DNA from 3 places in the Inquilinus sp. NPDC058860 genome. Region 2 is predicted to be linked to each of the others. Evidence: riboswitches for the same ligand, from Rfam matches in the RefSeq annotation. Region 2 holds a riboswitch; each other region holds the start of a gene.
What was found. A riboswitch is a leader RNA that binds a small molecule or an ion and turns the genes downstream of it on or off. The one in region 2 is predicted to bind thiamine pyrophosphate.
Positions count from the first base shown of each region.

Region 1 (10,404 bases), on a different contig from region 2:
CTTCGCCAGCCATCGCCTGGACGACGAGGGCACGCTGGCGGTGATCGCCGAGACGCGCGCCGCGACCGGCCAGACCATCGACCCGCACACCGCCTGCGGCCTGGCCGCCGCCCGCGCCCATCCGGCCGGCCCCGGCATCCCGATGGTGGTGGCCGCCACCGCCCATCCCGCCAAGTTCCCGGACGCGGTCGAGCGCGCCACCGGCTGGCGCCCGCCGCTGCCGCCGCATCTGGCCGACCTGTTCGAGCGCGAGGAGCGGCTGACCGTTCTGCCGAACGAGATCGGCACGATCGAAGCCTTCGTCCGCAAGTCCCGCACCAATGGAGGGCCGGCCTGATGCCGACCCGCGAGAGCACCCTGTCGAACGGGCTGCGCGTCGTCACCGACCCGATCGACACCGTGGAGAGCGCCTGCGTCGGGCTGTGGGTCGGCGCCGGCACCCGGCACGAGACCGCCGAGGTCAACGGCGTCGCCCATCTGCTGGAGCATATGGCGTTCAAGGGCACGCGCCGGCGCAACGCGCAGGACATCGCCCAGGAGATCGAGGCGGTCGGCGGTCACCTGAACGCCTACACCAGCCGCGAGAACACGGCCTACTACGCACGCATATTGAAGGAGGATGCGCCGCTGGCGCTCGATATCCTCGCCGACATCCTGCAGAACTCGGTGTTCGACGAGGCCGAGCTGGGGCGCGAGCGCGCCGTGGTGCTGCAGGAGATCGGCCAGGCGATCGACACGCCCGACGACATCATCTTCGACCAGTTCCAGGAGGCCGCCTACCCGGACCAGCCGATCGGCTGGCCGGTGCTGGGCACGGCCGACATCGTCGGGTCGCTGCCGCGCGAGGCGATCGCCGGCTATATCGGCCGCAACTACGGCGCCGACACCATGGTGCTGGTCGCCTCCGGCAACGTCGACCACGACCGGCTGGCGGAGCAGGCCGAGCGGCTGCTCACCGGCCTGCCGGCCAAGGCCGAGGCGCGCACCGCCCCCGCCGCCTACCAGGGCGGCGAGCACCGCGAGGAGCGCGACCTGGAGCAGTTGCACCTGGTGCTGGGCTTTCCGGGCCTGTCCTACACCGATCCGGACTTCTACGCGGGCTCGGTGCTGTCGACGCTGCTGGGCGGCGGCATGTCCTCGCGGCTGTTCCAGGAGATCCGCGAGAAGCGCGGCCTGGTCTATTCGATCTACTCCTTCACCAGCGCCTATCAGGATGGCGGGCTGTTCGGCATCTATGCCGGCACCGGCGAGACCGAGGTGCAGGAGCTGATGCCGGTGCTGTGCGGCGAGATCGGCCGGGTGGTCGGCGATGCGGCGGAGGACGAGGTCGCGCGCGCCCGCGCCCAGATCAAGGCCGGGCTGCTGATGAGCCTGGAATCGACCATGGCGCGGGCCGAGCAGCTGGGCCAGCAGATGCTGATCTTCGGCCGCCCGGTGCCGGCGGAGGAGGTGGTGGCGAAGATCGACGCGGTCGACGCCGCGGCGGTCCGCCGGGTCGCCGAGCGCGTGTTCCGCACCGCCCCCACCCTGGCGGCGCTCGGGCCGGTCGGCCGGCTCGAGAGCTACGACGCGATCCGCGCCCGGATCGGCTGACGGCGTTGAGCGGGGCGGCGGTGATCGGCTTCTTCCGAACGGGGCTCGGCACCCTTCCGCCGGTCCGGATCGAGGGCCGGCGGACCTACCTCAGGCCGCCGCGGCTGCGCGACTGGCGCCCCTGGGTGGCGCTGCGCGGCGACAGCCGCAGCTTCCTGACGCCGTGGGAGCCGACCTGGCCGGAGGACGCCTTGAGCCGTGCCGCCTATCTGCGCCGGCTGCGCCGCCAGATCTACGAATGGCGGCAGGACGAGGGCTACGGCTTCCTGATCTTCGAGCGCGACAGCCGGCAGCTGGTCGGCGGCATCGGCTTCTCCAACGTCCGCCGCGGCGTCGCCCAGTCGGCCTCGATCGGCTACTGGATCGGCGAGCGCTTCGCCCGGCAGGGGCTGATGACCGACGCGACCGCTGCGGCGGTGGCGTTCGGCTTCAACCAGCTCGGCCTGCACCGAATCGAGGCGGCGTGCCTGCCGCACAACGAGGCCAGCCAGAAGCTGCTGCTGCGCCTCGGATTCACCCGCGAGGGCCAGGCCCGCGCCTATCTCAAGATCGACGGAGACTGGCGGGATCACTTGCTGTTCGGGCTGGTCGACACCGAGTTCCATCCCGGGCCGTGACCATGCAGCTTGATGCCGTTCTTCTGCGCGCCTAGGTTCAGGCAAAATCATGGCGGAACGCGGCACGTGGCATTGGACTGGGACACCCTCTCGCGCACCCTGCGCCCCGAGAACAGCCCCGGCTTCCTGCTGTGGCAGGTCGCCAACCAGTGGCAGCGGCTGCAGCGGTCGACCCTGGAACCGCTCGGCCTCACCCACGTCCAGTTCGTGCTGCTGGCCGGCCTCGCCTGGCTGAGCCGCAAGGAGAACGACGTCACCCAGGCCCGGCTCGCTGCCTTCTGCAAGACCGACGCGATGATGACCAGCCAGGTGGTGCGGTCGCTGGAGGCCGGCGGCTTCATCGCCCGGGCGCCGCACCCGACCGACAGCCGGGCCCGGCAGCTCCGGGTCACCGCCAAGGGCGCCGAGGTGCTGAACGCCGCCATGCCGAGGGTGCGCGAGGCCGACGCCCAGTTCTTCGGCGCGCTGCAGGAGAGCCAGGGCTTCGTCGAGCAGCTGCGCCGGCTGTGGTCCAGCGGCGCCAAGCGCGAGCCCTAGGCGAGGAACCAGGCCGGGATCAGGAACACCAGCGGCGCGAACAGCGCGATCCGCATCCGCGGCAGCGCCACGCCGTTGCGCTCGAGCAGCGTCAGCTGGATGTGCAGCGCCAGGAACAGGGTGCCGGCGAAGACCAGCGCCGCCGTCGACAGGGTCAGGAGCCCGAGCGCCTTCAGCAGCGCCAGGGCCGCGACCATCAGCCCGGCGCAGCCCAGCAGCCACATCGTCGCCTGTTTCGAGATCAGCGCCCGGTTGATCCGCAGCTCGACATGGGCCAGCGACACCCACCAGATCGTCTGCATGCAGACGATGGGCAGCAGCCGCGACATCTCGGGCAGATGGGCCCGCCAGCCCGGCAGCAGCTCCGTACCGAACAGCTCGAAGCCGGCGAGGATCGCCGCAGCCCCCGCCATGGTCAGCGCCAGCAGGGCCAGGTAGAACCGGTCGAACCATTCGGCCGAGGCCTCGTACAGCGTCTTGAAGAACGCGGTCACGATCAGCTGGTGCACCAGGAAGATCGCCGCCGAGATGCGGAAGCAGACCGCATAGACCGACACCGCCTCGACCGACAGGAAGAAGCCGACCAGCACCCGCGAGCTGTTGACGATGGCGAAATAGACCAGCGAGTTCACCATCATGAAGAAGCCCATCCGCCGGGCGTCCGCATGGGCGGCGAGGAAGCCCGGCCGGATGGTGCGCGCCAGGCCCACGAGGGCGAAGAGAGTGAAGCCGAGCGCCACGCCGCCGCAGCCGAGGATCACCAGCCCCAGCGGCACCCGCCACAGCGCCAGGAACACCAGCGCGCCGACGATCAGGAAGGCATAGAGCGCCAGGTTGTCGGCGACCAGGATGCCGAAGCGGCGCCCCATGGCACGGTAGTAGACGCTGGCGGCGACCTGGGCCCCGGCGCCGGCCATGGCGACGCCGGCGAAGGCGGGCAGCAACTGGCCCGAGGCGGCCCAGGCGATCGCGGCGCCACCGAGGCCGACGAGGCCGATCGAGGCGACGACGAAGAACAGCAGGTCGAGGACGCGGTCGTCCTTGCGGATCAGCACCAGCTGCGGGATCGCGCCGGTGATGCCGAGGCTGAGAATCTGCGCCCCGATCACGCCGATGCTGAGCCCCAGCTCGGCCGTGCCGTAGTCCTGGAGGCTCATGACCTGGGACAGCAGCAGCGGCCCGAAGAAGGCGGAACCCTTGCCGAGCGCGAAGGCGAGCAGGAACAGCGCCGCCTTGCCGCCGGCCGCCCGAACCCGGGCGAGGGTCATCGCGAACGCCATGGCCGGGAACGGCTCATGGCGACCCTGGGATCACCATCCGGGTCAGGCCCGGAGATAGACGCGGTTGACGTAGGGATCGAGCGTCAGGCCCTGGGCCACCCGGCCGGCCTCGGCGATCGGGCGCGGCGGGCCGTACAGGATAGGGCCCTGGCAGTACACCACCTGGAAGATCAGCCGCGGCGTCTGCCGCGCCGGCAGGCCGCGATGGAAGCCGAAGGTGTTCTCCAGGAAGCTGGTGCCGGCGGGACCCTCGAACTGGACGAAGCGCTCGCGCCCGAAGGCGCCCTCGACCTCAGCGTCGGAGTAGCGCCGGATCGGCATCAGCCGGTCCTCGCGGTGCGAGCCGCGGACATAGATGTGCGGTCCGGCCCCGGCGTCGACATCGGTGAGATAGACGAACAGCTTGATGAAACGCCAATCGTCGTAGTCGCGGTGGAACAGCTCGGCGTGCTGGGCCTGGCCGTCACCGGCGATCGACCACCATGCGGCCATGTAGCTGATCGTCGGCTTGCAGCCGAGGGCCGCCTGCACCGCTTCCAGCACCGCCGGGTCGTTGGCGATGGCCAGCGCATGGGGCGCGTTCACCACCACCTCCGGCCGGAGATGCGCGACATGGGTGCCCGGCGGCGCCTGATCCGGCGCCTGGAAGGTGCCGTCCTCGGGCTTGTAGGGGTTGAAGGACGGGTGGCCGGCGAAGTGGCGCCGCATCTCCTCGACCCGGCCCGGCGTCATCAGCCAGGGCGTCATGGCGAAGCCGTCGGCGGTCAGCGCCGCGGCGCCGCTCCGGCCCTCCGGCGACCCGGCGACCGGACCGCGCCCGATCCGGCCGGCGATGCGGTCGGCCACCCAGTCCCGCCAGGCGACGCGCTGGAACCGGCGCTGCACCAGGAACCGGGTCATCCGGCCGGCCTTGGCCGCGTGTTCGGAAAGGGCTGCCATCAAAATCTCCTCGCGCCGAGCGCCGTCACGCCGTCGACGACGGCCCGGGACGAAGCGCCCGTCCCGGGCCGTCAGCGGTCAAATTCCGCTGCGAGTCCTATACCGGTCGTGTCCGCGTGCACCAAGAATCATTTTCATCTCGGTGCGGGCCGACCCGCCGGCCCCGTCACTCGGCCGCGCGGTAGATCTCTCCGCCGCCCTCGCGGAACCGCGCCGACATCTCCTCCATCCCCGCCTCGGCCGAGGCCCGGATCTCCTGCGTGATCTTCATCGAGCAGAATTTCGGGCCGCACATCGAGCAGAAATGCGCGGTCTTGGCGCCCTCCGCCGGCAGCGTCTCGTCGTGATAGGCCAGCGCCGTGTCGGGGTCGAGCGACAGGTGGAACTGGTCGCGCCAGCGGAACTCGAAGCGGGCGCGGGACAGGGTGTCGTCGCGCAGCTGCGCCGCCGGATGCCCCTTGGCCAGGTCGGCGGCATGGGCCGCGATCTTGTAGGTGACGACGCCGGTCTTGACGTCGTCGCGGTCCGGCAGCCCGAGATGCTCCTTCGGCGTGACGTAGCAGAGCATGGCGGTGCCGAACCAGCCGATCATCGCCGCGCCGATGCCGGAGGTGATGTGGTCGTAGCCGGGCGCGATGTCGGTGGTGAGCGGCCCGAGCGTGTAGAACGGCGCTTCGCCGCAGACCGCCAGCTGCTTGTCCATATTGGCCTTGATCTTGTGCATCGGCACATGGCCGGGGCCTTCGATCATGACCTGGACATCGTGCTCCCACGCCACCTGGGTCAGCTCGCCCAGCGTCTCCAGCTCGGCGAACTGGGCCGCGTCGTTGGCGTCGGCGATCGAGCCGGGGCGCAGCCCGTCGCCCAGCGAGAAGGCGACGTCATAGGCCCGCATGATCGCGCAGATCTCGCGGAAATGGGTGTAGAGGAAGCTCTCGCGGTGATGCGCCAGGCACCACTTCGCCATGATCGAGCCGCCGCGGCTGACGATGCCGGTCACCCGCTTCGCCGTGAGATGGATGTAGGGCAGCCGCACCCCGGCATGGATGGTGAAGTAGTCGACCCCCTGCTCCGCCTGCTCGATCAGCGTGTCGCGGAAGATCTCCCAGGTCAGGTCCTCGGCCACGCCGCCGACCTTTTCCAGCGCCTGGTAGATCGGCACCGTGCCGATCGGCACCGGCGCATTGCGCAGGATCCATTCGCGGGTGGTGTGGATGTTGCGGCCGGTCGACAGGTCCATCACCGTGTCGCCGCCCCAGCGGATCGCCCACACCATCTTCTCCACCTCCTCCGCGATCGAGGAGGTGACGGCCGAGTTGCCGATATTGGCGTTGATCTTCACCAGGAAGTTGCGGCCGATCGCCATCGGCTCGGATTCCGGGTGGTTGATGTTGGACGGGATGATCGCCCGCCCCCGCGCCACCTCGTCGCGCACGAATTCCGGGGTCACGTGGTCCGGGATCGCGGCGCCGAAGCTCTCGCCGTCGCGCGCCGCCTGCTCCCGCGCCCGCTCGCGGCCGAGATTCTCGCGGATCGCGACATACTCCATCTCCGGCGTGACGATGCCGGCGCGGGCATAGGCCATCTGCGTCACCGCGGTGCCGCCACGCGCCCGCAACGGGCGCCGGTCGCCGCGCGGGAACTCGAACAGGTTGGCGGCCTCGCCCGGGCGGCGGCCGTCATCCTCCGGCCGCACGGTGCGCCCGTCATAGGCCTCGACATCGCCGCGGGCGGCGATCCAGCCGGCCCGCAGCGCGGGCAGGCCGGCGCCGATGTCGATCAGCGCCGCCGGGTCGGTGTAGGGGCCGGAGGCGTCGTAGACGCGCAGCGGCGGCTCGCCGGATTCGGGCGACAGCACGATCTCGCGCATGGCGACGCGCAGGTCGGGGTGGCGCTCACCGGGAACATGGACCTTGCGCGACGCCGGCAGCGGGCCGGTGGTGACGGTTGTGGGGATGGCGTCCTTGGGCATCGTCGTCCTCCTCGATCGGACGGATTGAGGGCGTGCCAAGGACGGAAAGCTGGAAAGAGAGCGGCTGAGCGCGCATGTGGTTCCATTCCCTACGCCGGCACGACCCGGATCAGGTTCGAAGGGTTCCCACGTCGCGGATGGTGTGGTGTCTCAGCTCCTTACCGGAGCTCCCCTCGGAACGCCTCGATCAGAGCGCGCCCGGGGAGGGCATGTCAAGCGGGAAGGCAGCCGACGCACCGCTCCGCCTCGATCTTGACCGTATTCCTAAAAAAGTCTACATTCCAATGCATTGGGGTGTATTTCTGATTCTTCGGTTGAGAGCGACGGATGCTGCGACATGCCTGGGTGCTGTCGATCGCGCTGGCCCTGGCCGCCTGTGGCGGGGGGCGCGAGATCGTGCGCAACCCCACCGGCAGCGGTGTCGCCCGATACGTCACCGCCAACGCGCCGGAGGAGTGCGTGCCCTATGCCCGCGCCGTCTCCGGGATCCAGATCAAGGGCGACGCCTGGACCTGGTGGGACCAGGCCGACGGCGTCTACGGCAAGGGCAGCGAACCGCGCTCCGGCGCCGTGCTGGTGCTGGGACGGTCGGACCGGCTGAGCGCCGGCCACATCTCGGTGGTGGTGGCGGTGCGCAATTCGCGCGAGATCACCGTATCGCACACCAACTGGGGCAATGACGGGCCGACGCGGCGCCGGATCTACCGCGAGCAGTCGGTGATCGACGTCTCCAGCGGCAACGACTGGACCGCGGTGCGGTTCTGGAACCCGGACACCAACGCCTATGGCGGCGTCTACGAGGCGGACGGCTTCGTCTATCCCACGAATGCCTGAGGCCGATCGCGAGCCTCTCGACGACCGGACAGCGCTTCGGCTATAAGCCCGCGCGCGACTGCGGCACGGCCGCGGCGCTTCGGACGTTTCATCCCATGACCCTGCCCCTTCCCACCCCGGATCCACGGGCCCGCCGGCGCCTGGAGATCGGCCTTGCCCTGCTCGCCGACGGCCAGCCGGCCGAGGCCGCCGAAGCCATCCGCGCCGCGATCGAGATCGATCCCGGCGACGTCGAGATCCACTACGCGCTGGGCCAGGCGCTGGAGGCAGCGGACGGCGACGCGGCCACGGCCTACCGCGCCGCGCTGGAGCTGGACCCGGACGACCGGATGGGCGCCGCGGTGCGGCTGGCGCTGATCGGCGCCGCCCCGGTGCCGGCACAGCTGCCGGAAGCGCATGTCCGCACCCTGTTCGACCAGTACGCCCCGCGCTTCGACACGGCGCTGGTCGAGGCCCTGCGCTATCGCGGGCCGGAGCTGCTGCGCCGCGCCGTCGACCGGACGGTGCCGGAGGGCCGCCTCGACATCCTCGACCTCGGCTGCGGCACCGGCCTGGCCGGCATCGCCTTCGCCGACCGCCGCCGCCGGCTGGACGGCATCGACCTGTCGCCCGGCATGATCCTGCAGGCAATGGCGCGCCGACTGTACGACCGGCTGGAGCCGGGCGAGATCGTCGCCACGCTGGCGGAGTGGCCGGAGCGGTACGACCTGGCCCTGGCGGCCGATGTCGCGGTCTATATCGGCGACCTCGCGCCGCTGCTCGCCGCCGCCCGGCGGGTGCTGCGGCCGGGCGGCCTGTTCGCCCTGACCCTGGAGGCGCAGGACGACGCCGACGGCCACGGCTGGCGCCTGGGCCACCATCATCGCTACCAGCATTCCGCCGCCTATCTGCGGGCCGCCGCGGCGGAGGCCGGCTTTGCCACGGTCGAGATCGAATCCGCCTGGACCCGCACCGAGAACAAGGTGCCGCTGCCCGGCTGGGTCGCGGTGCTGCAGGCGGCATGAACTATCGCCACGCCTTCCACGCCGGCAACCAGGCCGACGTCCTGAAGCACGTGGTGCTGGTGGCGCTGCTGGAAGCAATGCGCGGCAAGGCCAAGCCCTTTTCCGCTCTCGACCTGCATGCCGGCGTCGGCCGCTATGCCCTGGCCGCCGAGGCGTCCAAGACCGGCGAATATGTCGACGGCATCGCCCGGATCGAGCGGGAGACGGAAGCCCCGGCCGCGGTCGCCCGCTATCTCGAGCTGGTCCGCGCGTTCAATCCCTCCGGCCGGCTCGAGATCTATCCCGGCTCGCCGCGGCTGATCCGGGCGCTGATGCGGCCGGAGGACCGGCTGACCCTGGTCGAGCTGCATCCCGAGGACAATGCCAGGCTGCGTGCCGAATTCGCCGGCGACGGCCAGGTCGCGATCCACCACCGCGATTCCTGGGAGGCGCTGCGCGGCCTGCTGCCGCCGCAGCCGCGGCGCGGGCTGCTGCTGCTCGACCCGTCCTTCGAGCAGCCGGACGAGCTGGCGCGGCTGGCCCGCGGCATCGCCACGGCGCATCGCCGCTGGCCGGAAGGCGTGATCGCCGCCTGGTACCCGATCAAGGACCGGCCGCCGGTCGACGCCATGCTGTCGGCATTGCCGCCCCTGCCCCGCGCCTGGACGGCCGAGCTGACCGTGTTCGACACGCTGTTCCCGGCCCGCCTCAACGGCTCCGGCCTCGTGCTGGTGAACCTGCCCTGGGGCGTCGAGGAGGCGCTGCGCGAGGCCCTGGCCTGGCTGCAGCCGAAACTCGCCCGCCAGGGCGGCGGCTGGCGGCTGGAGCCGCGGGGAGCTGAATGAGCCCGATCCGGGACGCCGATCTCGCCACGGAGACGGCGACAATTCGCGGGTAGGAATTCCGAGCGGATAGGCTCACAGTCCTCCAAACCATCCGGGAGGACAGGCATGTCGACGACAGGCGGCCCACCCAGGGAAGGCGCCGCGATCGCCACGAGCGGCAGCGAATTCGTCATCGGCAAGACGTTTCTGATCGCGCTTTCGGCGGCAATGGGCGGCTTTCTGTTCGGCTTCGACACGGCGGTCATCAACGGCGCCGTCGCGGCCATCCGCCAATGGTCCGGGGCCGGCGACGTCCTGCTCGGCTTCTCGGTGGCGAGCGCGCTGCTCGGATCGGCGGTCGGTGCGTGGTTCGCGGGGCCGATTGCGGACAAGTACGGCCGGATCGCAGTGATGCAGATCGCCGCGGTGATCTTCCTCATCGGCTCGGTCGGAACCGGCCTGGCGTGGAGCATCTGGTCGCTGACGGCGCTGAGGTTCCTCGGCGGGGTGGCCGTCGGGGCGGCCAGCGTCATCGCCCCGGCCTATATCGCCGAAGTCTCGCCGGCCCACATCCGCGGCCGCCTCGGCTCGCTGCAGCAGTTGGCCATCGTGGTCGGCATATTCGTCGCGCTGCTGTGCGACTATGCGCTGGCGGCGGCGGCAGGCGGCGCCGGCAACACGCTGTGGCTGGGGCTCGAGGCCTGGCGCTGGATGTTCATCTCCATGGCCGTGCCGTCGGTGATGTACGGGGTGCTGGCCGGCATCATCCCGGAATCGCCGCGCTTCCTGGTCGGCAAGAAGCGCATCGCCGAGGCGGCGGAGGTG
Region 1 covers NZ_JBHYMS010000026.1:9,071-19,474, forward strand. The annotation lists gene thrC (threonine synthase) at 1-337, shown strand, start outside; gene ACFW16_RS18745 (M16 family metallopeptidase) at 337-1,593, shown strand; gene ACFW16_RS18750 (GNAT family N-acetyltransferase) at 1,599-2,210, shown strand; gene ACFW16_RS18755 (MarR family winged helix-turn-helix transcriptional regulator) at 2,277-2,747, shown strand; gene ACFW16_RS18760 (lipopolysaccharide biosynthesis protein) at 2,744-4,027, opposite strand; gene ACFW16_RS18765 (phytanoyl-CoA dioxygenase family protein) at 4,070-4,966, opposite strand; gene thiC (phosphomethylpyrimidine synthase ThiC) at 5,133-6,938, opposite strand; TPP riboswitch at 7,007-7,122, opposite strand; gene ACFW16_RS18775 (CHAP domain-containing protein) at 7,266-7,772, shown strand; gene ACFW16_RS18780 (methyltransferase) at 7,868-8,776, shown strand; gene ACFW16_RS18785 (23S rRNA (adenine(2030)-N(6))-methyltransferase RlmJ) at 8,773-9,600, shown strand; gene ACFW16_RS18790 (sugar porter family MFS transporter) at 9,706-10,404, shown strand, end outside.
Region 1: it holds a riboswitch for thiamine pyrophosphate, as region 2 does, so the genes downstream of both, thiC (phosphomethylpyrimidine synthase ThiC) here and thiE (thiamine phosphate synthase) in region 2, are expected to answer to the same signal.

Region 2 (10,404 bases):
CCCCCGGCCGACCGAGTTTTCGTGACGAATGCCGGCGGAACTCCATGCAGGCGGGTTCGACTCCCGCCGGGTCCGGTTTCCATCACCGGCCCCGTCGCTCAGCGGCCGAGCAATGGTTTCGCCACCTCTCGTCGTCACACCCTCGCGCGGCGAATGCCTGCGGGAGTCCATTGGTCAGAGCACCTGCCGCAAGGCGGGAGGTGGCGGTTCGAATCCGCCCCGGGCCGCGAGGTCCGGTAGCTCAGGAAACGCTCTCGCGAACCCTTGTCGCCGCACCCGTACAACCGTTTGAAAGGACCACAGATCGCAGCGAATGCCAGGCGGGATTACCTGGGAGCGGCGCAAGCCGTGAGGTTCGAAGCCTCGCCCGCATCGCGGTTCGCCGCGGCGCGGGAGATCCCGCCACCCCTTGTCGCTGCACCCGAACGCATGGCGAATGCCGATGGAACTCCATGGACTTTCACTCCCCTGGTCGCGGGTTCGACTCCCGCCGGGGTATCGCCCTCACGGGAATACCCCGTAGCTCAGCGGTAGAGCAGGCGCCTGCCCGGGCCTCGGCCCGGTCGGGCAAAGTTTCATCTCCCTCGTCGCCATGCGTCCTTCTGGACACAGGATCGAACATCATGGACCGGACCTACGACCTCCTCACCGAAAGCTTCGCCCCGGCGCGCGACGCGTCCGTGCGCGCCAAGCCGGTCAAGATGTGGACCCGCGGCGTGCCGGTCGACGACGGCTCGCGCCAGCAGCTGCTGAACACCGCGACGCTGCCCTTCATCCACAAGCACGTCGCGGCGATGCCGGACGTGCATTACGGCAAGGGCGCGACCATCGGGTCGGTGATCCCGACGCGCGGAGCGATCATCCCGGCGGCGGTCGGCGTCGACATCGGCTGCGGCATGTGCGCGGTGCGCACGACGCTGACCAGCCATCAGCTGCCGGACAGCCTGTCCGGGCTGCGCTCCGCGCTCGAGGCGGTGATCCCGGTCGGGATGGCCGATCACGGGCAGGACGTGCCGCGCGCGGCGGAGAACGCCTGGTACTCAGGCTTCAAGCGCCGCTACGACGAGCTGCAGCAGAAGTACCCGGCGATCTCCACCCGGCATTCGCCGGCGCGGCAGATCGGCACGCTGGGCGGCGGCAACCACTTCATCGAGGTCTGCCTGGACCAGGACGACCGCCTGTGGGTGATGCTGCATTCCGGCTCGCGCGGGGTCGGCAACCGCATCGGCAGCTTCTTCATCGCCGAGGCGCGCCGGGAGATGGAGCGGCTGTTCGTCCATCTGCCGGACCGGGACCTGGCCTATCTGGCCGAGGGCTCGGAGCTGTTCGACGACTACATGGCGGCGGTCGGCTGGGCGCAGGACTACGCCCGCGCCAACCGGGACGTGATGCTGAAGCAGGCGCTGGCGGCGATGGCCGCCGCCTTCACCGATTTCGGCGTCACCGACGAGGCGATCAACTGCCACCACAACTACGTGGAGCGGGAGCATCACTTCGGCGAGAACGTCTGGGTCACCCGCAAGGGCGCCGTGCGCGCCCGCGAGGGCGACCTGGGCATCATCCCGGGGTCGATGGGGGCGCGGTCCTTCATCGTCCGCGGCAAGGGCAACCCCGACAGCTTCTGCTCGTGCTCCCACGGGGCCGGGCGGGTGATGTCGCGGACCGAGGCCAAGCGGCGCTTCACGGTCGCCGACCATGCAGCCGCCACCGCGGGGATCGAGTGCCGGAAGGACGAGGGCGTCATCGACGAGACGCCTAAGGCCTACAAGGACATCGACGCCGTGATGGCCGCCCAGTCGGATCTGGTCGAGGTCGTGCACACGCTGCGCCAGATCGTCTGTGTGAAGGGGTAGAGACGCCACGGACAGCGCGGTCCGGGCAGCCGGACCGCGCTGCCCCCTGTCGCTCGTGGTCTCAACAAGAAACGAAAGAACCGACCATGATCACGATCGACGGATCCCAGGGCGAGGGCGGGGGGCAGATCCTGCGCTCGGCCCTGACCCTGTCCCTGGCCACCGGAACCCCGTTCCGGATCGAGAAGATCCGGGCGGGGCGCGCCAAGCCGGGCCTGCTGCGCCAGCACCTCACGGCGGTGAAGGCGGCGGCCGAGATCGGCCGGGCCGCGGTGACGGGGGCCGAGCTGGGCTCGACCGCGCTCGGCTTCGCGCCGGGCACGGTCGCGGCCGGTGAGTATGCCTTCGCCATCGGCTCGGCCGGGTCGACGCTCCTGGTGCTGCAGACCGTGCTGCTGCCGCTGGCGCTGGCGGATGCCCCGTCGCGGCTGCGGCTGCAGGGCGGCACCCATGCCATGGGCGCCCCGAGCTTCGACTTCGTCGAGCGCGCCTTCCTGCCGCTGCTGCACCGCATGGGCATCCACGCCCGGGCGGCGCTGCGCCGGCACGGCTTCTATCCGGCGGGCGGCGGCGTGGTCGAGGTCGAGGTCATGCCGCGCGGCAAGCCGGCGCCGCTGGTACTGGAGCGGCGCGGCGCCCTGCTGTCGCAACAGGTAGAGGCGGTGGTCACCCATCTGCCGCTGCACATCGCGGCGCGGGAGACGGCGGCCTTCGCCAAGACCCTGCGCTGGCGGGACGACACGGTCGTTCCCGGCCGCGCCGTCGCCGCGGACGGACCGGGCAACTGCCTGACCGTGACGGTGGCGCATGAGCACGCGATCGAGATCTTCACCGGCCATGGCCAGCCCGGCCTGCCGGCGGAGGATGTCGCCGCCGGAACGGCCCGGGCGGTGCGGCAGTATCTCGCCAGCCGCGCCCCGGTGGGCCCGCATCTGGCGGACCAGCTGCTGCTGCCGATGGCGCTGGGCGCCGGCGGCCGGTTCGTCACCATGGCGCCGACGCCGCACACCCGCACCAACATCGCGGTGATCGAGGCCTTCCTCGGCACCCGGATCGCGGTGACCCGCCACACCGGCCGCAGCGTGCTGGTCGCGGTGGACGGCCGAGACAGCAAGGAGACGGCATGAACGCCGCACTTGAAGCTTGAAGCCAGCAGCAGACATGCCGCGATGATGAACCAACCGAACGCGGAGCTTGGGCTACCTTGTGTCTAATCCGGATCGACACGTCAGAATAGACGCCCGGCCATCATGCCGGGCCTTTTTCCTCCGCCGGTCAGTCCGGCCGAAAACAAGCGAAACTACTGAAGCGGGATGCGTCCTTCCGCCTGCAGCAAGCGCTGTCCAATTTCGGGCACAGCGTGCATCGCCTGCAGGACGAATCCCTCCCTTTCTGACTGCTCGCCCAATTCGTGCAAAGCCTCGTCCAGGCGTTCAATCTGCTTTTCAGTCAGCAAAGGACTGTCGCGCGGTGGCGTAAAGATGATCATCTCATGTTCGCGCGGCTCAAACGGCAGGCCCTTTTTGTCCTCATCGCGACGGACCTTGAGATCGAACATCTTACGCTTGATTAGGTCAACCGCTTGGGCCTGCGTGCTGGCTTGAAGCGTCGCGAAGTTCGCCACAAGTTTTGGCCCTGCGAAGTCGATGCTGATGCGAGCCACCCCTTGTCCGCGGCGGCGGCGATGAGCCCGAATGTGCTCACTGAAATAGTCACTGAGACGTGGAGCGATCTGCTTCACATGCTCAAGGACGAGGATCGGGAGCCGGTCCGATGCGCCAGCGCCTCCATCCTCTGTATGTGCCTCCACGGTCGTAAGAGGGGGCTCATACCGATAGAGCGATGACAATGCCCCCATCCATGTTTTCGCGAGTTGCTCCAAAGACCTCGCCTCGCCCTCAGCGACAGTTCCAACGCTGACACCAGAGAAAACGAGAAGCCCTTCCGCTAGCGCTGCAGAGCCTTGGGTGGCGAGCGCGGTTCGGAGTTCGTCCAATGCAACTTCAGCTGCGAAAAGGGCGGTCTCCGCCGCAACTCCGTATAGGCATTCAAGCCGATTGAGCGCGTTTGCGGCTTCGATGTGAAACCCCTGTAGTCCCACCGCGGCCACAGCAATGATGAAGCGCTCCGGCGAACCGAGAATGGGCGACAGATAAATGGGCGCCCAACGCCCACGCACCGTCCCCTCCGGCCGAGGGAAGTTCGAGGTGGAGAGAGCCATCAGACCAGCCTCTCGAGTTCCAGCGTCGATGCTGCCAATCGGGGCACATGTGCGCGTCGGCTGCTCAAAAACGACATGACGGCCTCAAGGTCGCCCGAGGTTAGCAGGTGGGCAACGTGGTTCACGACGGCCAGCGCTTGAAAATCTAGCCCCTTAGTATCTAGCTCCACGAGGGCTGCATCGTCTGCAACCGCAATCCGCTGATCGTAATCCAGAACAGGCGTTAACCATTCGGTAAGCCTGCTGCGCACGGGCCGGTCGGGAGCTTCGAGATCGCCAGGCTGCCAGTCAGGTCCAGTGAAGCACTGCCCGTGGTCGATAAGCCACACCTCCTTATCCCCCGAAAAGAGAATATTTCCTGCATGACGATCGATATTGGCGACAAGTGCATCGAAGCCATACAGACGGCCAAGCGCTTGCCACTGCGCGAGACGCTCTAGCACAGCCCGCCCTCCTCCGCTGAAATACAAAGCCGCCACATGGGGTTGGCGGACATCGACGCTCGCATAAACTAACTTTGCATCGCCGAGCGTCGGCCCCTTACGGGCAGTGAATCGATCGGGGTGGGCCAGCGCAATGTAGGGCGGAGGAATGGGAAGGCCTAGGCGGATCCCGAGCGCAGCGGCAAGAACCTCGTTCGCCAACTCCTTTGGTTCGAGATCTTTGATGACTGCGGTTTGTTCGCCCTGCTCGGTGAAAATCACGCCGCGGTATGTGTCGCTGACGTTGCCCACGTTGAACGGCATCGCGCCGGCAAGCACCTCTCCCAGCCGGATAATCGGGCCCGCGTTCAGGGATGAAGCAGGCGCGGTGGGGATATCTGACGGCATCAGCAATTCTCGTTATTACAATATGGCCATAAAAGCATCGTTTCCGTCGAAACGGGAGCCACGTTCGCATCGCGAACTATGCGGGCTACCAACTCGATCAAACCCTCATCATCTGTCTGCGTGGGCGATGTTATCAAGCGAGCACCATGGCCGGTGCGCTTGACACCGGCCGTCCCGGCTTGCGAGCCTGGACCCGGAAGTGACACGGGGTGCCCGGGAACGGGCTGAGATCATACCCGTCGAACCTGATCTGGGTCATGCCAGCGAAGGGAGCCGTCACGCGATGCCCGCCATGGGCCCCGGATCCTCAGGATCGATCGCCGACCGCCCTTCGCCGGAGGAGGAGCGGAATGGCTGCGGCTGCTGAAGCATCGGAACCGGGGCGGCGCTTCGACCTGTCGGTCTATCTCGTCACCGACACGCGGCTGAGCGGGCCGCGCGGCGTCGCCGCCGTGGCCGCGGCGGCGGCGCGCGGCGGCATCACCATCGTGCAGCTGCGCGACCCCGACGCCACCACCCGGGCGCTGATCGCAGCGGCCGGAGCGCTGCAGGCGGTGCTGGCGCCGCATGGCATCCCGTTGGTGATCAACGACCGGGTCGACGTCGCCCTGGCGGTCGGCGCCGACGGCGTCCATCTCGGCGACCGCGACATGCCGGCGGCGACGGCGCGGCGCCTGCTGGGCCCCGGCCGCATCGTCGGCGTCACCGTGCATGACGCGGCCGAGGCGCGGGCGGTCGACCCGGCCGTCGCCGACTACGCCGGCATCGGCCCGGTCTTCGCCACCTCCACCAAGGCCGAGGCCCGGCCGGCGATCGGGGTCGACGGGTTCCGGGTACTGCGCCGGCTGGTGCCGCTGCCCGCGGTCGGCATCGGCGGCATCGATGCGGCCCAGACCGCCGATGTGATCGCGGCCGGGGCGGACGGCGTCGCCGTGGTCTCGGCGATCTGCGCCGCGCCCGATCCGGAAGCGGCGGCCCGGGCGATCGCCGCGGCGGTGGCGGAAGGACGGAGGGCTTGATGATCCCCAATGTCCTGACCATCGCCGGCACCGATCCCTCGGGCGGCGCCGGCATCCAGGCGGACCTGAAGACCTTCTCGGCCCTCGGCGCCTATGGCTGCGCGGTGATCACCGCCCTGGTCGCCCAGAACACCCGCGGGGTGCAGGCGGTGGAGCTGGTGCCGGCGGCCTTCGTCGCCAGGCAGATCGACTGCCTGCTGGCCGATGTCCGGATCGACGCGGTGAAGATCGGCATGCTGGCGACCGGCGAGATCGTGCGCGTGGTGGCCGAGGCGCTGCGCCGGCACGGGCTGACCCGGGTGGTGGTCGACCCGGTGATGGTGGCGAAGAGCGGCGACCGGCTGCTGGACCCCGACGCGGTGGCGGCGCTGCGCGAGGAGCTGCTGCCGCTGGCCACCGTGGTCACGCCGAACCTGCCGGAGGCCGCCGATCTTCTGGGCCGCGCGCCGGCCGGGAGCCGGGACGAGATGCCGGGGATCGCCGCGGCGCTGCTGGCGCTGGGGCCCCGGGCGGTGCTGCTGAAGGGCGGCCATCTGGCGGAGGCGGAGAGCCCGGACCTGCTGCTCTCGGCGGCCGGGTCCCTGACCCTGGCGGCGCCGCGGATCGCCACCCGCAACACCCACGGCACCGGCTGCACCCTGTCCTCGGCCATCGCGGCCCTGCTGCCGCAGCGGCCCGACCTGGAGACGGCGGTGCGCGAGGCGAAGGATTACCTGACCGGGGCGCTGGCCGCGGCCGACCGCCTGTCCGTCGGCGGCGGCCACGGGCCCCTGCACCATTTCCACCGCTGGTGGGGGTAGCGTCCTTGTAGGTTGGGTTCGCGACAGCGAACCCAACACCCATAGAGCGGCGCGATGTTGGGTTCGCGAACGCGAACCCAACCTACGGCGTGCCAGCCTCAGCCGACCTTGTTCTTGTTGTAGACGTCGAAGGCGACGGCGGCGAGCAGGACCAGGCCCTTGATCACCATCTGCAGGTCGATGCCGAGGCCGAGGATCGACATGCCGTTGTTCATCACGCCCATGATGAAGGCGCCGATCACCACGCCGGTGATCTTGCCGACGCCGCCCGAGGCCGAGGCGCCGCCGATGAAGCAGGCGGCGATGGCGTCGAGCTCGTACTGGTTGCCGGCCTGCGGCGTCGCCGAGGTCAGGCGCGCCGTGGTGATCAGCCCGGCCAGCGCCGCCAGCACCCCCATGTTGACGAAGGTCAGGAACACCAGCTTCTCGGTGTTGATGCCGGACAGCTTGGCCGCCTTCTCGTTGCCGCCGACCGCGTAGATGCGGCGGCCGAGCGTGGTGCGGGTGGTGACGAAGGCGTAGAGCACCACCAGCACGCCCATCAGGATCAGGATGTTGGGCAGGCCGTTATAGGTCGCCAGCAGGTAGCCGAGCCCGGCCAGCGCCACCAGCGTCGCCGCGTTCTTGATGATGAAGAACAGCAGCGGCTCCTGCTCCACCCCGTGCTGGATCTCGTTGCGCCGCTTCTTGACGTTGAACCAGACCAGGATCAGCGGCACGGCGAGGCTGATCAGGAGCGTGGTGATCCAGACCTTGCCGGTGCCCGAGAACAGCTCCGGCATCGAGCCGAACAGCTCGGCGATGAAGCCCGAGGACATCTTCTGGAAGTCCTGCGGCACCGGCCCCGCCCGCTCGCCGTTCAGCACCATGATGCAGAGGCCGCGGAAGGCCAGCATGCCGGCCAGGGTGACGATGAAGGACGGGATCTTGCGGTAGGCGATGAAATAGCCCTGGACCGAGCCGATCGCGGCGCCCAGCGCCAGGCAGGCGATGGCCGAGAGCCAGGGATCGAGCCCCTGCCACACCATCAGGGCGCCGCCGACCGCGCCGACGAAGCCCGCGACCGACCCGACCGACAGGTCGATATGGCCGCTGACGATGACCAGCAGCATGCCGAAGGCCAGCACGATGACATAGGCGTTCTGCTGGATCAGGTTGCTGAGGTTCAGCGGCGTGAACAGCCGGCCGTCGGTCGCGACCTGGAAGATGATCATGATCGCGACGAGCGACAGCAGCATCGCGTATTCGCGGATGTTGTTCTTCAGGAACTCGCCGATCCGGGTGTTCGCGCGAGTCTGCAGGGCGGTCGTTTCGGTGGTCATGGCCGTGCTTCCTTAGACCCGTTCTCTCGAGCGCATGATCGCCCGCATGATGTTTTCCTGAGAGGCGTCCTTGGCCGGCATCTCGGCGCAGATCCGGCCTTCGTTCATGACGTAGATCCGGTCGGACATGCCGAGCAGCTCCGGCATCTCCGACGAGATCACGATGACGCCCTTCCCGGACGCCACCAGCTGGTTGATGATCGTGTAGATCTCGTATTTGGCGCCGACGTCGATGCCGCGTGTCGGCTCGTCGAGGATCAGCACCTCGGGCCCCGCGAACAGCCACTTGCTCAGCACCACCTTCTGCTGGTTGCCGCCGGACAGGTTGACCGTCTGCTGCTGCACGCCGGAGGAGCGGATGTTGAGCTTGCGCCGGTAGTCGAAGGCGACGCCGAGTTCGCGCATCTCGTCGATGATGCCGCTGCGGGCCACGCCGGGAAGATGGGCCAGCGGGATGTTGTGCTGAATCGAATCGCCCAGCACCAGCCCCAGCTGCTTGCGGTCCTCGGTGACATAGGCGAGGCCGGCGGCGATCGCCTTGGGCACGGTGGCGAGATCGACCGGCTGGCCCCGCATGGTGGCGGTGCCGGTGATCTTCTGGCCGTAGGACTTGCCGAACACGCTCATCGCGAACTCGGTCCGCCCCGCGCCCATCAGCCCGGCGATGCCCACCACCTCGCCGGCACGGACATGCAGGTCGATGCCCTTGATCACCTGCCGCTCGGAATGCAGCGGGTGGTAGACGCTCCAGCCCTTCACCGCGAACAGGGTCTCGCCCAGCTTCGGCTCGCGCTCGGGATAGCGGTCGGTCAGGTCGCGGCCGACCATGCCCTTGATGATCCGGTCCTCGTCGACCTCGCCGCCCCCCTGGCCACCCCCTCTTGCATCCAGCGTCTCGATGGTCGACCCGTCGCGCAGGATGGTGATCGAATCGGCGACCTTGGTGATCTCGTTCAGCTTGTGCGAGATCAGGATCGAGGAGATGCCCTGGCGCTTGAACTCCAGCAGCAGCTCCAGGAGCGCGTTGCTGTCGCTCTCGTTCAGGCTGGCCGTCGGCTCGTCGAGGATCAGGAGCTTGACCTCCTTCGACAGGGCCTTGGCGATCTCGATCAGCTGCTGCTTGCCGACGCCGAGATTGGTGACCAGCGTCGCCGGGTTCTCCTTCAGCCCGACCTTGGCCAGCAGCGCCCGGGCCCGGACCAGCGTCTCGTTCCAGTCGATGATGCCGCGGGACGCCACCTCGTTGCCGAGGAACAGGTTCTCGGCGATCGACAGGAGCGGCACCAGCGCCAGCTCCTGATGGATGATGATGATGCCGGCGTGTTCGCTGTCCGCGATCGAGCGGAACTGCCGCTCCTTCCCCTCGAACCGGATCTCGCCCTCGTAGGAGCCGTGGGGATAGACGCCGGACAGGACCTTCATCAGCGTCGACTTGCCGGCGCCGTTCTCGCCGACCACGGCATGGATCTCGCCGCGCGTGACCGCGAGGTTGACGTTGCTGAGCGCCTTCACGCCCGGGAACGTCTTGGTGATCCCGCGCATCTCCAGGATCGTATCAACGGTAACTGTATCCACCTCTGGCTCCGCTCGCCACGGGCGCCGGCCGGCCACGGAGACCGCGGCGGGCGCAACGTCAGGGCCCCGCGCCCGGAAGCGCGGGGCCCTGGGGGCACATCAGATTACTTCAGCTGGTCGGCTTTGTAGTAGCCGCTGTCGACCAGGGTCTTCTGGACGTCGGCCTTGGTCACCGGCACCGGCGTCAGCAGGTAGGACGGCACCACCTTGACCCCGTTGTTGTAGGTCTTGGTGTCGTTGACCTTCGGCTCGGCGCCGGACATCACGGCGTCGATCATGTCGACGGTGACCTTGGCGAGGTCGCGGGTGTCCTTGAACACGGTCGAGTACTGGTCGCCGGCGAGGATCGACTTGACCGACGGCACCTCGGCGTCCTGGCCGGAGACGAAGGGCAGCGGCCGGTCGCCCGAGCCGTAGCCGACCGCCTTCAGCGAGGCGATGATGCCCATCGACAGGCCGTCATAGGGCGACAGCACCGCGTCGACCTTCTTGTCGCCGTAATAGGCCGACAGCAGGTTGTCCATGCGGGCCTGGGCCGTGGCGGCGTCCCAGCGCAGGATGCCGACCTTGTCCATGCCCATCTGGCCGCTGGGCACCACGACCTTCTTGCTGTCGATGTAGGGCTGCAGCACCGACATCGCGCCGTTGTAGAAGAAGAAGGCGTTGTTGTCGTCCGGCGAGCCGCCGAACAGCTCGACGTTGAACGGGCCCTTGCCGTCCTTCAGGCCGAGGGCGTCGACCAGCGAGCCGGCTTGCAGCACACCCACCTGGAAGTTGTCGAAGG
Region 2 covers NZ_JBHYMS010000017.1:29,723-40,126, reverse strand. The annotation lists gene ACFW16_RS14085 (RtcB family protein) at 624-1,853, shown strand; gene rtcA (RNA 3'-terminal phosphate cyclase) at 1,940-2,980, shown strand; gene ACFW16_RS14075 (hypothetical protein) at 3,154-4,074, opposite strand; gene ACFW16_RS14070 (HipA family kinase) at 4,074-4,904, opposite strand; TPP riboswitch at 5,100-5,195, shown strand; gene thiE (thiamine phosphate synthase) at 5,255-5,923, shown strand; gene thiD (bifunctional hydroxymethylpyrimidine kinase/phosphomethylpyrimidine kinase) at 5,923-6,723, shown strand; gene mmsB (multiple monosaccharide ABC transporter permease) at 6,822-8,045, opposite strand; gene mmsA (multiple monosaccharide ABC transporter ATP-binding protein) at 8,058-9,587, opposite strand; gene chvE (multiple monosaccharide ABC transporter substrate-binding protein) at 9,725-10,404, opposite strand, start outside.

Region 3 (10,404 bases), on a different contig from region 2:
TCTCGCCCGCGCCCTCGATACTTCCGTGAATTGATCTTCGTTCTGCAAACAGGGAGGCAAAAATGAAACGACTGTTGCTCCTGGCCGGTCTGGCCGCGATCGCCTTCACCGGACCGGCGCTGGCCGACACCAATCTCAAGCTGGTCGAGGTCATCACCAGCCCGCAGCGCACCGAGTTCCTGAAGGGCCAGATCGGCAAGTTCGAGGCGGCCAACCCCGGCGTCCATGTCGAGATCGTCTCGCTGCCCTGGGGCGAGGCGTTCGAGAAGTTCCTGACCATGGTGCAGGCCGGCGAGACCCCGGACATCGCCGAGATGCCGGAGCGCTGGATGTCGCTCTACGCCAACAACGGCCAGCTCGAGGACCTGTCCCCCTATATCGGCAAGTGGGACGAGGCCTCGACCCTGAGCGACCGCACGGTGCAGTTCGCGAAGACCGTGAACGACACCCCCTACATGGTGCCCTACGGCTTCTATCTGCGCGGCCTGTACTGGAACAAGAAGCTGTTCCAGGAGGCCGGCGTGGCGGCCCCGCCGAAGACGCTCGACGAGTTCATGGACGTGTCGAAGAAGATCGCGGCGCTGGGCGGCGGCAAGGCCGGCTACTGCCTGCGCGGCGGCAAGGGTGGCACCGGCGGCACCGCCTTCTTCATGCTGACAATGGACGGCAAGGGCAAGTTCTTCAACGACGACGGCACCTCGACCCTCGGCGACGCCGACGCGGCCAAGGGCATGCAGTTCCTGGTCGACCTGTACAAGGCCGGCGGCGCGCCGAAGGACAGCCTGAACTGGGGCTTCAACGAGACCGTCACCGGCTTCTATTCCGGCACCTGCGCGATGCTGGACAATGATCCGGACGCCATGATCGGCATCCTGGACCACATGAAGCCGGAGGATTTCGCGGTGGCGCCGATGCCGCTCGGGCCCGGCGGCCATGCCTATCCTTCGATCGGCTATGCCGGCTGGTCGATGTTCGCCAACAGCGAGCACAAGGAGGAGAGCTGGAAGCTGATGTCCTTCCTGCTCGACAGCGCCCAGAACAAGGAATGGGCCAAGTTCGTCGGCGTGCTGCCGATCCACAAGGGCGCCGAGCAGGACGAGCATTTCGCCGGCGAGCGCTATGCCGGCTGGTTCCAGGAGCTGAACGACCCGCGGTGGCAGCCGATCCCCTGGCCGGCCCATCTCGAGGAGTTCGGCTACTTCTTCGACGTGATGTCGGTGCAGAGCTTCCAGGAGGCCCTGCTGGGCCAGAAGCAGACCGCCGACGTCGCCAAGGAGTGGTCGGACTACCTCACCGCCGCGCAGCAGAAGTTCCTGGCCGGCAAGAAGTGACTGCGATCCACGCGATCCCGGGCCCCCGCCCGGGATCCTTCCGCCGCGCGCTGGGCAATGCGCTGGAGCCCTGGCTCTATCTCAGCCCGGCCATCATCCTCCTGACGCTCAGCATGCTGGTGCCGCTGATCGTCGGGCTGTCCTATGCCTTCCAGAACTTCGGGCCGTTCGGGAAAAGCACCTGGGCCGGGCTGAAGAACTTCGAGACGCTGCTCGGCGACGCCAACTTCTGGCGGGCGCTGAAGAACACCGTCTGGTGGACCGTCGGCAGCCTGGTGTTCCAGTTCTTCGGCGGGCTCGGCCTCGCCCTGCTGCTGAACCGGGATTTCGCGGGCAAGCGCCTGGTCCAGGCGCTGGTGTTCCTGCCCTGGGCGGTGCCGACCTTCCTGTCCGGCCTTGTCTTCGCCTGGCTGTTCAACCCGGTGGTCGGGCCCCTGCCCTACTGGATGGCCGGTCTCGGCCTGCTGCCCGAGCCGCTGAACATCCTGTCCGACCCGGACTTGGCGATGTGGGGCCCGATCCTGGCCAACATCTGGTTCGGCATCCCGTTCTTCGCCATCACCCTCCTGGCGGCGCTGCAGGCGATCCCGGGCGACTACTACGAGGCGGCGGCGATCGACGGCGCCTCGGCCTGGCAGCGCTTCACCAAGATCACCATTCCGTTCCTGGCGCCGACCATCGCCATCACCGTGCTGCTGCGCACGATCTGGATCGCCACCTTCGCCGACCTGATCTGGGTGATGACCAATGGCGGCCCGGCCAACGCCACCAGCATCCTGTCGACCTACATCTTCGCCCAGGCCTTCTCGCGGCTGAACTTCGGCTACGCCTCGGCCGTGGCGACGGTGCTGCTGCTCCTCCTCCTGCTCTATGCCGCGATCCTGATCCGGATGCGCAAGAGCCTGCTCGCGGGGCAATGACATGAACATCGTCGGACGCTCGCCCCTCGGCCGCCTCGCCGGCGGCACCGGCTTCTATCTCGGCATCGGCTCCTATCTGCTGTTCGCGCTGTTCCCGCTGTACTGGCTGATCAAGATCTCGGTCACCCCGACCCAGCTCCTGTTCTCCGAGGGCATCACCTACTGGCCGTCGGAATGGACGCTGGCGAATTTCGGCTCGGTGCTGACCGCCAGCAACTTCCCGCGCTATTTCCTGAACAGCGTCATCGTCTCGATCGCCACCGCGGCGGTGGTGACGCTCTGCGCCTCGGCCTCCGGCTACGCCTTCTCGCGCTTCCGCTTCAAGGCCAAGCCGGCGGTGATGTTCGTGCTGCTGCTGACCCAGACCTTCCCGCTGGTGATGATCATCCCGCCGGTCTACCGGCTGATGGCGCCGCTGGGCCTGACCAACAACCTGATGGGGCTGATCGTCATCTACAGCGCCTTCAATGTCGCCTTCGCCACCTTCCTGATGCAGTCCTTCTTCGACGCCATCCCGAAGGACCTGGAAGAGGCGGCGATGATCGACGGCTGCAGCCGGTTCCAGGCGCTGCGCCGGGTGATCCTGCCGCTGACCCTGCCGGGCATGGGCGCGACGCTGGGCTTCGTCTTCACCGCGGCCTGGAGCGAGCTCTTGTTCGCGCTGATGCTGATCAACTCCGACAGCCAGAAGACCTTCGCCGTCGGCCTGCTGACCTTCGTCGCCAAATTCGGCGTCGACTGGGGCCAGATGACCGCGGCCTCGGTGCTGGCGCTGATCCCGGTCTGCATCTTCTTCGCCGTGATCCAGCGCTACCTGGTGCAGGGCCTGACCGCCGGTGCGGTGAAGGGCTGACCTGGGGCTTGAACGGAGCCTCGAAACGGCGGAGCGTGTCGGCTCCACCGGAGGGAATCATGCCGCGACACCATGTGCCCGCCTCGGCCGCAACCTGCGCCTGGGGCCATTTCGACGCCGCGCGCGAGCCGGTGCTGACGGTCGACAGCGGCGACACGGTCGTGATCGACACCGTGAATGGCGGACCCGAGGTGCTGCCGAAGGGCGATTTCCACATCCCGCCCGAGATCCACGAGATCCATGAGCGCTGCGACCGGTCGACGCCCGGCCATATCCTGACCGGCCCGGTCGCGGTCCGCGGCGCCCGGCCCGGCCAGGTGCTGGAGGTGCGGATCCTCGACGTCTCGCTGCGCCAGGACTGGGGCTACAACGTGATCCGGCCGCTGGCCGGCACCCTGCCCTACGATTTCGAGGAGTCGCGCCTTCTCAACATCCCGCTCGACGCCGCCGCCGGCACCGCCCGGCTGCCCTGGGGGCTGGACCTGCCGCTCAGGCCCTTCTTCGGCGTCATGGGCGTGGCGCCGCCGAAGGGCTGGGGCCGGATCAGCTCGATCCAGCCGCGCGCCCATGCCGGCAACATCGACAATAAGGAGCTGGTGGCCGGCACCATCCTCTACCTGCCCATCTTCAACGACGGCGCCCTGTTCTCCTGCGGCGACGGCCACGGCGCCCAGGGCGACGGCGAGGTCTGCATCACCGCGATCGAGACGGCGCTGCAGGGCACCTTCCAGCTGATCGTCCGCGACGACCTCACCTTCGCCTATCCACGGGCCGAGACCCCGACCCACCACATCACCATGGGGATGGACCCGGACCTCGACCGCTGCGCCGAGATGGCGCTGCGCGACATGATCGTGCTGCTGGGCGAGACCGCCGGGCTGTCGCGCTATGACGCCTATACCCTGTGCAGCCTGGCCGGCGACCTGCGCATCACCCAGACCGTGAACGGTTGCAAGGGCGTGCACATGATGATGGCGAAGGACCTACTACGGCGATGATGCGAGGCCGATTGAGATGCTGCAGCCGCCGCGAGATGATTCGATTGACCGGCGTCTCCCTGCTGGCCCTGTCCGTCGACCCAGCCGCCGCGGCGACGTTGTCGGACTGGTCCGACGGCACAGACATCGCCGCGCGGTTCGCGGAGGCAAACATCACGGTGCGCAGCTTCACTATGCCGAGCGGAAGCATGCTGCCGACACTGCGGCCCGGGGACGTTCTTCTGGCGGATAGTCGTGTTGCCGGGCAGACTCCACACCGGGGCGACATGATCGTGTTTCAAGCCTCGGACTCGCCGTCCACCTACGTCAAGCGCGTGGTCGGGTTGCCTGGCGACCGGGTGGCGATGCAGGACGGCCGCCTGGTTCTGAACGGCACCGTCGTCCCCTGGCAAGCGAAGGGCTCGCTGTACACAACTCTCTCTTTGTCGAACCCAGTCGGCGCAGTGGCTGCTGAGGCTCTGCCCGGCGAGTTACCCTACGAGATCGTGGATTTTAATAAGCAGGGCCACTTCGACACCACAGCCGAGGTCACGGTCCCGGCCGGGTCGGTCTTTGTCCTGGGCGACAACCGCGACAATTCGTTGGACAGCCGCAGCATGGGGCCGATTGCGGTCGACCACATTGTCGGCCGCACCATCTACCGGCTGCAGCCGGATGCCGGCTGGCTGGTGCCGCGCGAGACAGTGCCCGGGCTCGACTGAGCCCGGGCGTCACGGATCGGACGTCAGTCGCGCGGCTGCGCGACCGTGCGGAGATAGGGCTTCAGCGTCTTGAAGCCGGCCGGGAACTTCTGCTTCGCCTCCTCGTCCGAGACCGAGGTGACGATGATGACATCCTCGCCGTTCTTCCAGTCGGCCGGCGTCGCCACCTTGTGCTTGGCGGTCAGCTGCAGCGAATCGATCACCCGCAGCACCTCGTCGAAGTTGCGGCCGGTGGTCATCGGGTAGGAGATCACCAGCTTGATCTTCTTGTCCGGGCCGACGACATAGACGTTGCGCACGGTCTGGTTGTTGACCGCGGTGCGGCCCTCCGACGTGGTGCCGGCATCGGCCGGCAGCATGCCGTAGAGCTTGGAGACGACCAGTTCGGAGTCGGCGATCACCGGGAAGTTCGGCGCGGCGCCCTGGGTCTCCTTGATGTCCTGGGCCCAGCTCTCGTGCCGGTCGACCGGGTCGGCGCTGAGGCCGATCACCTTGACGTCGCGGCGGTCGAATTCCGGCTTCAGCTTGGCCACGGCGCCGAGCTCGGTGGTGCAAACCGGGGTGAAGTCCTTGGGATGCGAGAACAGCACGCCCCAGGACGAGCCGAGCCAGTCGTGGAAGCGGATCCGCCCCTCGGTGGTCTCGACTTCGAAATCGGGCGCGTCCTCACCAATCGCGAGCGGTCCGGCCATATTTACCTCCAGTTATCGTTAATTCTGTAATTTTACCGCGCCGCAGGTCCGGTGTCATCAGGAGCGTCGTCTTCAACCAGAACGATCTCAGGCTCCGGCGCGGGATCGTCGATCTCCGGGAAATCCTCATTCAGCGGCTTCATCGTCTTGAGCAGGGCCACAATTCCGCGCTCGACCATGAGTTCCTCCAACCTGTGCAGGAGACATGTGCCATCGGATGCCTCGCCGCAAGACCTCCAAATTGTCGTTCTCCAAGCGATCGCGCCCGCGTTGACAGGGTCTGCGCGCGACCCGATGATGCGCGCGTCTTGCCGGGGTGCCCGAACGGGGGCTGAGAGGCGCGTCAGCGTCAACCCGACGAACCTGATCCGGGTCATGCCGGCGGAGGGAGCGCGAGACGACGCCTCAGGCATCGGCACGTCCCTCTTCTCCGCCCCGCTTCGACCCCGCGGAGGAACGAGATGCGCCTGTTTGCCGCCGTCCTGCTGACGGCCTTGACCTCCGCCCTTGCCGGCCCGGCCGCGGCCGAGACCCCGGTGCTGAAGGTCTACACCTACGAATCCTTCACCGCCGACTGGGGCCCGGGGCCGCAAGTGAAGAAGGCCTTCGAGGCCGAATGCGGCTGCACGATCGAGTTCACCTCGGTCGAGGACGGCGTCGCCCTGCTGTCGCGGCTGAAGCTGGAGGGCAAGTCGACCCAGGCCGATGTCGTGCTGGGCTTCGACACCAACCTGACCGCGGAGGCGGCGGCGACCGGGTTGTTCGCGCCGCACGGCATGAAGCTCGACGGGCTGTCGCTGCCGGTGGCCTGGACCGACCCGGTCTTCGTGCCCTTCGACTGGAGCTACTTCGCCTTCGTCTACGACAAGACCAAGGTGCCGAACCCGCCCAAGAGCCTGCACGACCTGGTCGAGAACAGCGACCTGGAGCTGACCATCCAGGACCCGCGCACCAGCACGCCGGGTCTCGGCCTGCTGCTCTGGGTCAAGCAGGTGTACGGCGACAAGGCGCCGGAGGCCTGGGCCAGGCTGAAGCCGCGGATCCTCACCGTCACCCCGGGCTGGAGCGAGAGCTACGGCCTGTTCCGCAAGGGCGAGGTGCCGATGACCTTCAGCTACCTGACCTCGCCGCCCTATCACGTGATCGCCGAGAACGACAGCAATGTCGGCGCCGCGGTGTTCAGCGAGGGCAACTACCTGCAGGTCGAGGTCGCGGCCAAGCTGGCTTCCTCCAAGCATCCCGAGCTGGCCGACAAGTTCCTCGCCTTCATGCTGAGCCCCGCCTTCCAGGACCTGCTGCCGACGACGCAGTGGATGTACCCGGCGGTGACGCCGAAGGCCGGGCTGCCCGACGCCTACAAGGCGCTGCCGGCCCCGGCCAAGGCGCTGTTGTACCCGCCGGAAGAGGTCGCCGCCAACCGCGCTGCCTGGATCGCCGAATGGCTGCAGGCGACGAGTCGTTGAGCGACCGTAGGTTGGGTTCGCGGCACGCGAACCCAACACCCGACGGCGGGACCGGCCTGTTGGGTTCGCCACGGCGAACCCAACCTACGGGCGGAGTGCCATCCCTCCCCGGCCTCCTCGCGCTCCTCGCCATCCTGGCGCTGATCGCAACGGCCGCGACCGGCCTGATCCGCGCCGCGTCGGAGCTCGACCTGCTGTCGGTCTGGGCCGATCCCTATCTCTGGTCGGTGCTGCGCTTCACCGCGCTGCAGGCCGGGCTGTCGGCGCTGATCAGCGTCGCCATCGCCATCCCGGTCGCCCGCGCCCTGTCGCGCCGCCGCTTCCCCGGCCGCACCCTGCTGCTGCGCCTGTTCGGGCTGCCGATGATCGTGCCGGCGGTGGCCGGCGCCTTCGGGATTCTGACCGTGTTCGGCCGGTCCGGCCTGCTCGCCGACCTGTTCGCGGCGCTGGGACTGACCATCCGGCCCAACATCTACGGGCTCACCGGCATCCTGCTGGCCCATGTGTTCTTCAACATGCCCTTCGCCGTGCGCGTGCTGCTCTCGGCCTGGGGCACGATCCCGGCCGAAAGCTGGCGCCTGGCGTCGATGCTGGGGCTGCGCGGCGCCGACCTGTTCCGGCTGGTCGAATGGCCGATGCTGCGGCGCCAGCTGCCCGGCCTGACCGCCCTGGTCTTCCTGCTGTGCTTCACCAGCTTCGCCGTGGTGCTGACGCTCGGCGGCGGCCCGGCCTCGGCCACCATCGAGATCGCGATCTACCAGGCGCTGCGCTTCGACTTCGACCCCGGCCGCGCCGTCGCCCTGTCGCTGCTGCAGATCGCCCTCTGCGCCCTCCTGGTGCTGGCGGCGATGCGGCTGACCGGCCGGGTCGCCGATGAGGGCGGCGTCGGCCGGCCGGTGCTGCGGGATGACGGGCAGACGGCGGCGGCCCGCGCGATCGACACCGTCGTGCTGGTCCTCGCCGCCGGCTTCGTGCTGCTGCCGCTGGTCGCGATCCTGGTCGAAGGCCTGGGCGGCATCGGCAAGCCGATCCTGTCCAGCCCCGCTTTGTGGCACGCCGCCGGGCGCAGCCTGGCCGTCGCCCTCGGCGCCGCCACGCTCGCCCTGGTGCTGGGCTGGGCGCTGGCGCACAGCATCGCCGTGCTGCGCATCGGCCGCAGGCGGCGACGGCTGGCGCGGCTGTTCGAGCTGAGCGGCACGGTGGTGCTGGTGGTGCCGCCGCTGGCGCTCGGCGCCGGCCTGTTCGTCATGCTGCTCGGCACCGCCGACCTGCGGCGCTGGGCGCTGCCGATCGTCGCCATGGTCAACGCGCTGATGGCCCTGCCCTTCGTGCTGCGCCTGCTGGTCGGCGCCGCCGAGCTGGCGCAGCATCGCCACGGAAGGCTGGCCGACAGCCTCGGCCTGTCCGGCTGGGCCCGGCTGCGGCTGGTGGAATGGCCGCTGCTGCGCCGGCCGGCCGGCTTCGCCCTGGCGATCGCGGCGGGCCTGGCCTTCGGCGACCTCGGCGCCGCCGCTTTGTTCGGCGGCGACGGCAACCAGACCCTGCCGGTGCTGGTGGCGCAACTGCTCGGCGCCTACCGGCTGCAGGAGGCGTCGACCGTCGTGCTGCTGCTGGTGCTGATGGGGCTGGCCCTGTTCGGCCTGATCGAAAGGATCTTCGGTGGCCACACGCGCGATTGAGATCGAGAGCCTGACCTATCGCTACGAGGCGATGGAGATGCGCTTCGACCTGGCGGTCGAGGCCGGCGCCTTCGTCGTGCTGTTCGGGCCCAGCGGCGCCGGCAAGAGCACGCTGCTCAACCTGATCGCCGGCTTCGAGGCGCCCGTGTCCGGACGTTTGTGCCTGCTCGGCCGCGACGTGCTCGGCCTGCCGCCGGCGGCGCGGCCGGTCACCACCCTGTTCCAGGACCACAACCTGTTCCCGCATCTCACCGCGGCGAAGAACGTGGCGCTGGGGCTGCACCCCGGCCGGCTGAGCCCGGCCGAGGCGGCACGGGTGCAGGAGGCGCTGGCCCATGTCGACCTGTCGGGGCTGGAGGCGCGCCGGCCGGCCGAGCTGTCCGGCGGCGAGCGGCAGCGCGTCGCCCTGGCCCGCAGCCTGGTGCGCGACCGCCCGATCCTGCTGCTGGACGAACCCTTCGCCGCGCTGGGCCCGGCGCAGCGGCGCGAGATGGTCGGGCTGGTCGACCGGCTGCGGCAGGAGCGCGGCCTGACCGTGCTGATGGTCAGCCACCAGCTCGACGCCCTGCCCGGCATCGACGCGCAGGCCGCCTTCATCGAGGACGGCCGCATTGCCGCCACCGGCCCGGCCACCGAGCTGCTGACCCGCCCGCCGCTGCCGGAGATCGCCGATTATCTCGGCTATGTGGGGCCGGTGGGTGGCTAGAGGGTTCCGTTCAATTTCCTTGTCATTGCCGGGCTTGACCCGGCAATCCAGGGGCCGCCCAGAGCGGCATCGACATTCCCTGGATGCCCGGGTCAAGCCCGGGCATGACAGTTGGAGGCGATGGCACCGGTCCGAGCGGTCCCTCACGCCTCCGAGTAGAACAGCAGCGACACCAGCACGAACAGCGGCAGCAGGATGCCGCAGGACCACACCATGTAGCCGAAGAAGCTGGGCATCTGCACGCCGCGCTCCTGCGCGATCGACCGCACCATGAAGTTCGGGGCGTTGCCGATATAGGTGTTCGCCCCCATGAACACGGCGCCGGCCGAGATGGCGCCGAGCGTCGTCGCCCAGGCGCCCATCAGGTGCTGCGCGTCGGCTCCGGCCATGTTGAAGAAGACGAGATAGGTCGGCGCATTGTCGAGGAAGCTGGACAGCAGGCCGGTCAGCCAGAAATAGGCCAGGTTGTTCGGGTCGCCGGTGCCGCCGACGAGGTCGACCAGGTCGGCCAGCGCCCCGTCGCGCCCGGCGCGCAGGATCGCGATCGCCGGCACGATGGTGACGAAGATCGCCGCGAACAGCTTGCCGACCTCGACGATCGGGAACCAGTTGAAGTCGTTGAGCCGCCGGCTTTCCCGGCTGGTCAGCACCCAGGACAGGCCGATGATGGCGAGCAGCAGCAGGTCCCGGGCCAGATTCTCCAGCGCCACCGGGACGTGATAGACGGTCAGCGTCACGCCCGGCTTCCAGACGCCGCTCAGCAGCACCGCGCCAACGACGCCGGCCAGCAGCAGCAGGTTGATCCCGCCCTCCAGGCCGAACGGCACGCGCGGCTCCGGCGGCACCTCGCGCAGTGCGTGCTCGCGCCGGAACAGCACGGTGTCGATCGCGAAATAGAGCGCCAGCAGGATCGCCGAGCAGAACAGCATCGGCAGCAGCAGGTGCTGCGTCGGCCAGAAGAACGACACGCCCTGCAGGAAGCCGAGAAACAGCGGCGGGTCGCCCAGCGGCGTCAGCGCGCCGCCGATATTGCCGACCAGGAAGATGAAGAACACGACGGT
Region 3 covers NZ_JBHYMS010000057.1:30,243-40,646, reverse strand. The annotation lists gene ACFW16_RS29110 (PLP-dependent transferase) at 1-34, shown strand, start outside; gene ACFW16_RS29105 (ABC transporter substrate-binding protein) at 63-1,331, shown strand; gene ACFW16_RS29100 (carbohydrate ABC transporter permease) at 1,328-2,251, shown strand; gene ACFW16_RS29095 (carbohydrate ABC transporter permease) at 2,253-3,104, shown strand; gene ACFW16_RS29090 (acetamidase/formamidase family protein) at 3,164-4,102, shown strand; gene lepB (signal peptidase I) at 4,147-4,803, shown strand; gene ACFW16_RS29080 (peroxiredoxin) at 4,827-5,495, opposite strand; gene ACFW16_RS29075 (hypothetical protein) at 5,528-5,674, opposite strand; TPP riboswitch at 5,798-5,902, shown strand; gene thiB (thiamine ABC transporter substrate binding subunit) at 5,957-6,958, shown strand; gene thiP (thiamine/thiamine pyrophosphate ABC transporter permease) at 7,054-8,637, shown strand; gene thiQ (thiamine ABC transporter ATP-binding protein) at 8,618-9,343, shown strand; gene ACFW16_RS29055 (sodium:proton antiporter) at 9,487-10,404, opposite strand, start outside.
Region 3: it holds a riboswitch for thiamine pyrophosphate, as region 2 does, so the genes downstream of both, thiB (thiamine ABC transporter substrate binding subunit) here and thiE (thiamine phosphate synthase) in region 2, are expected to answer to the same signal.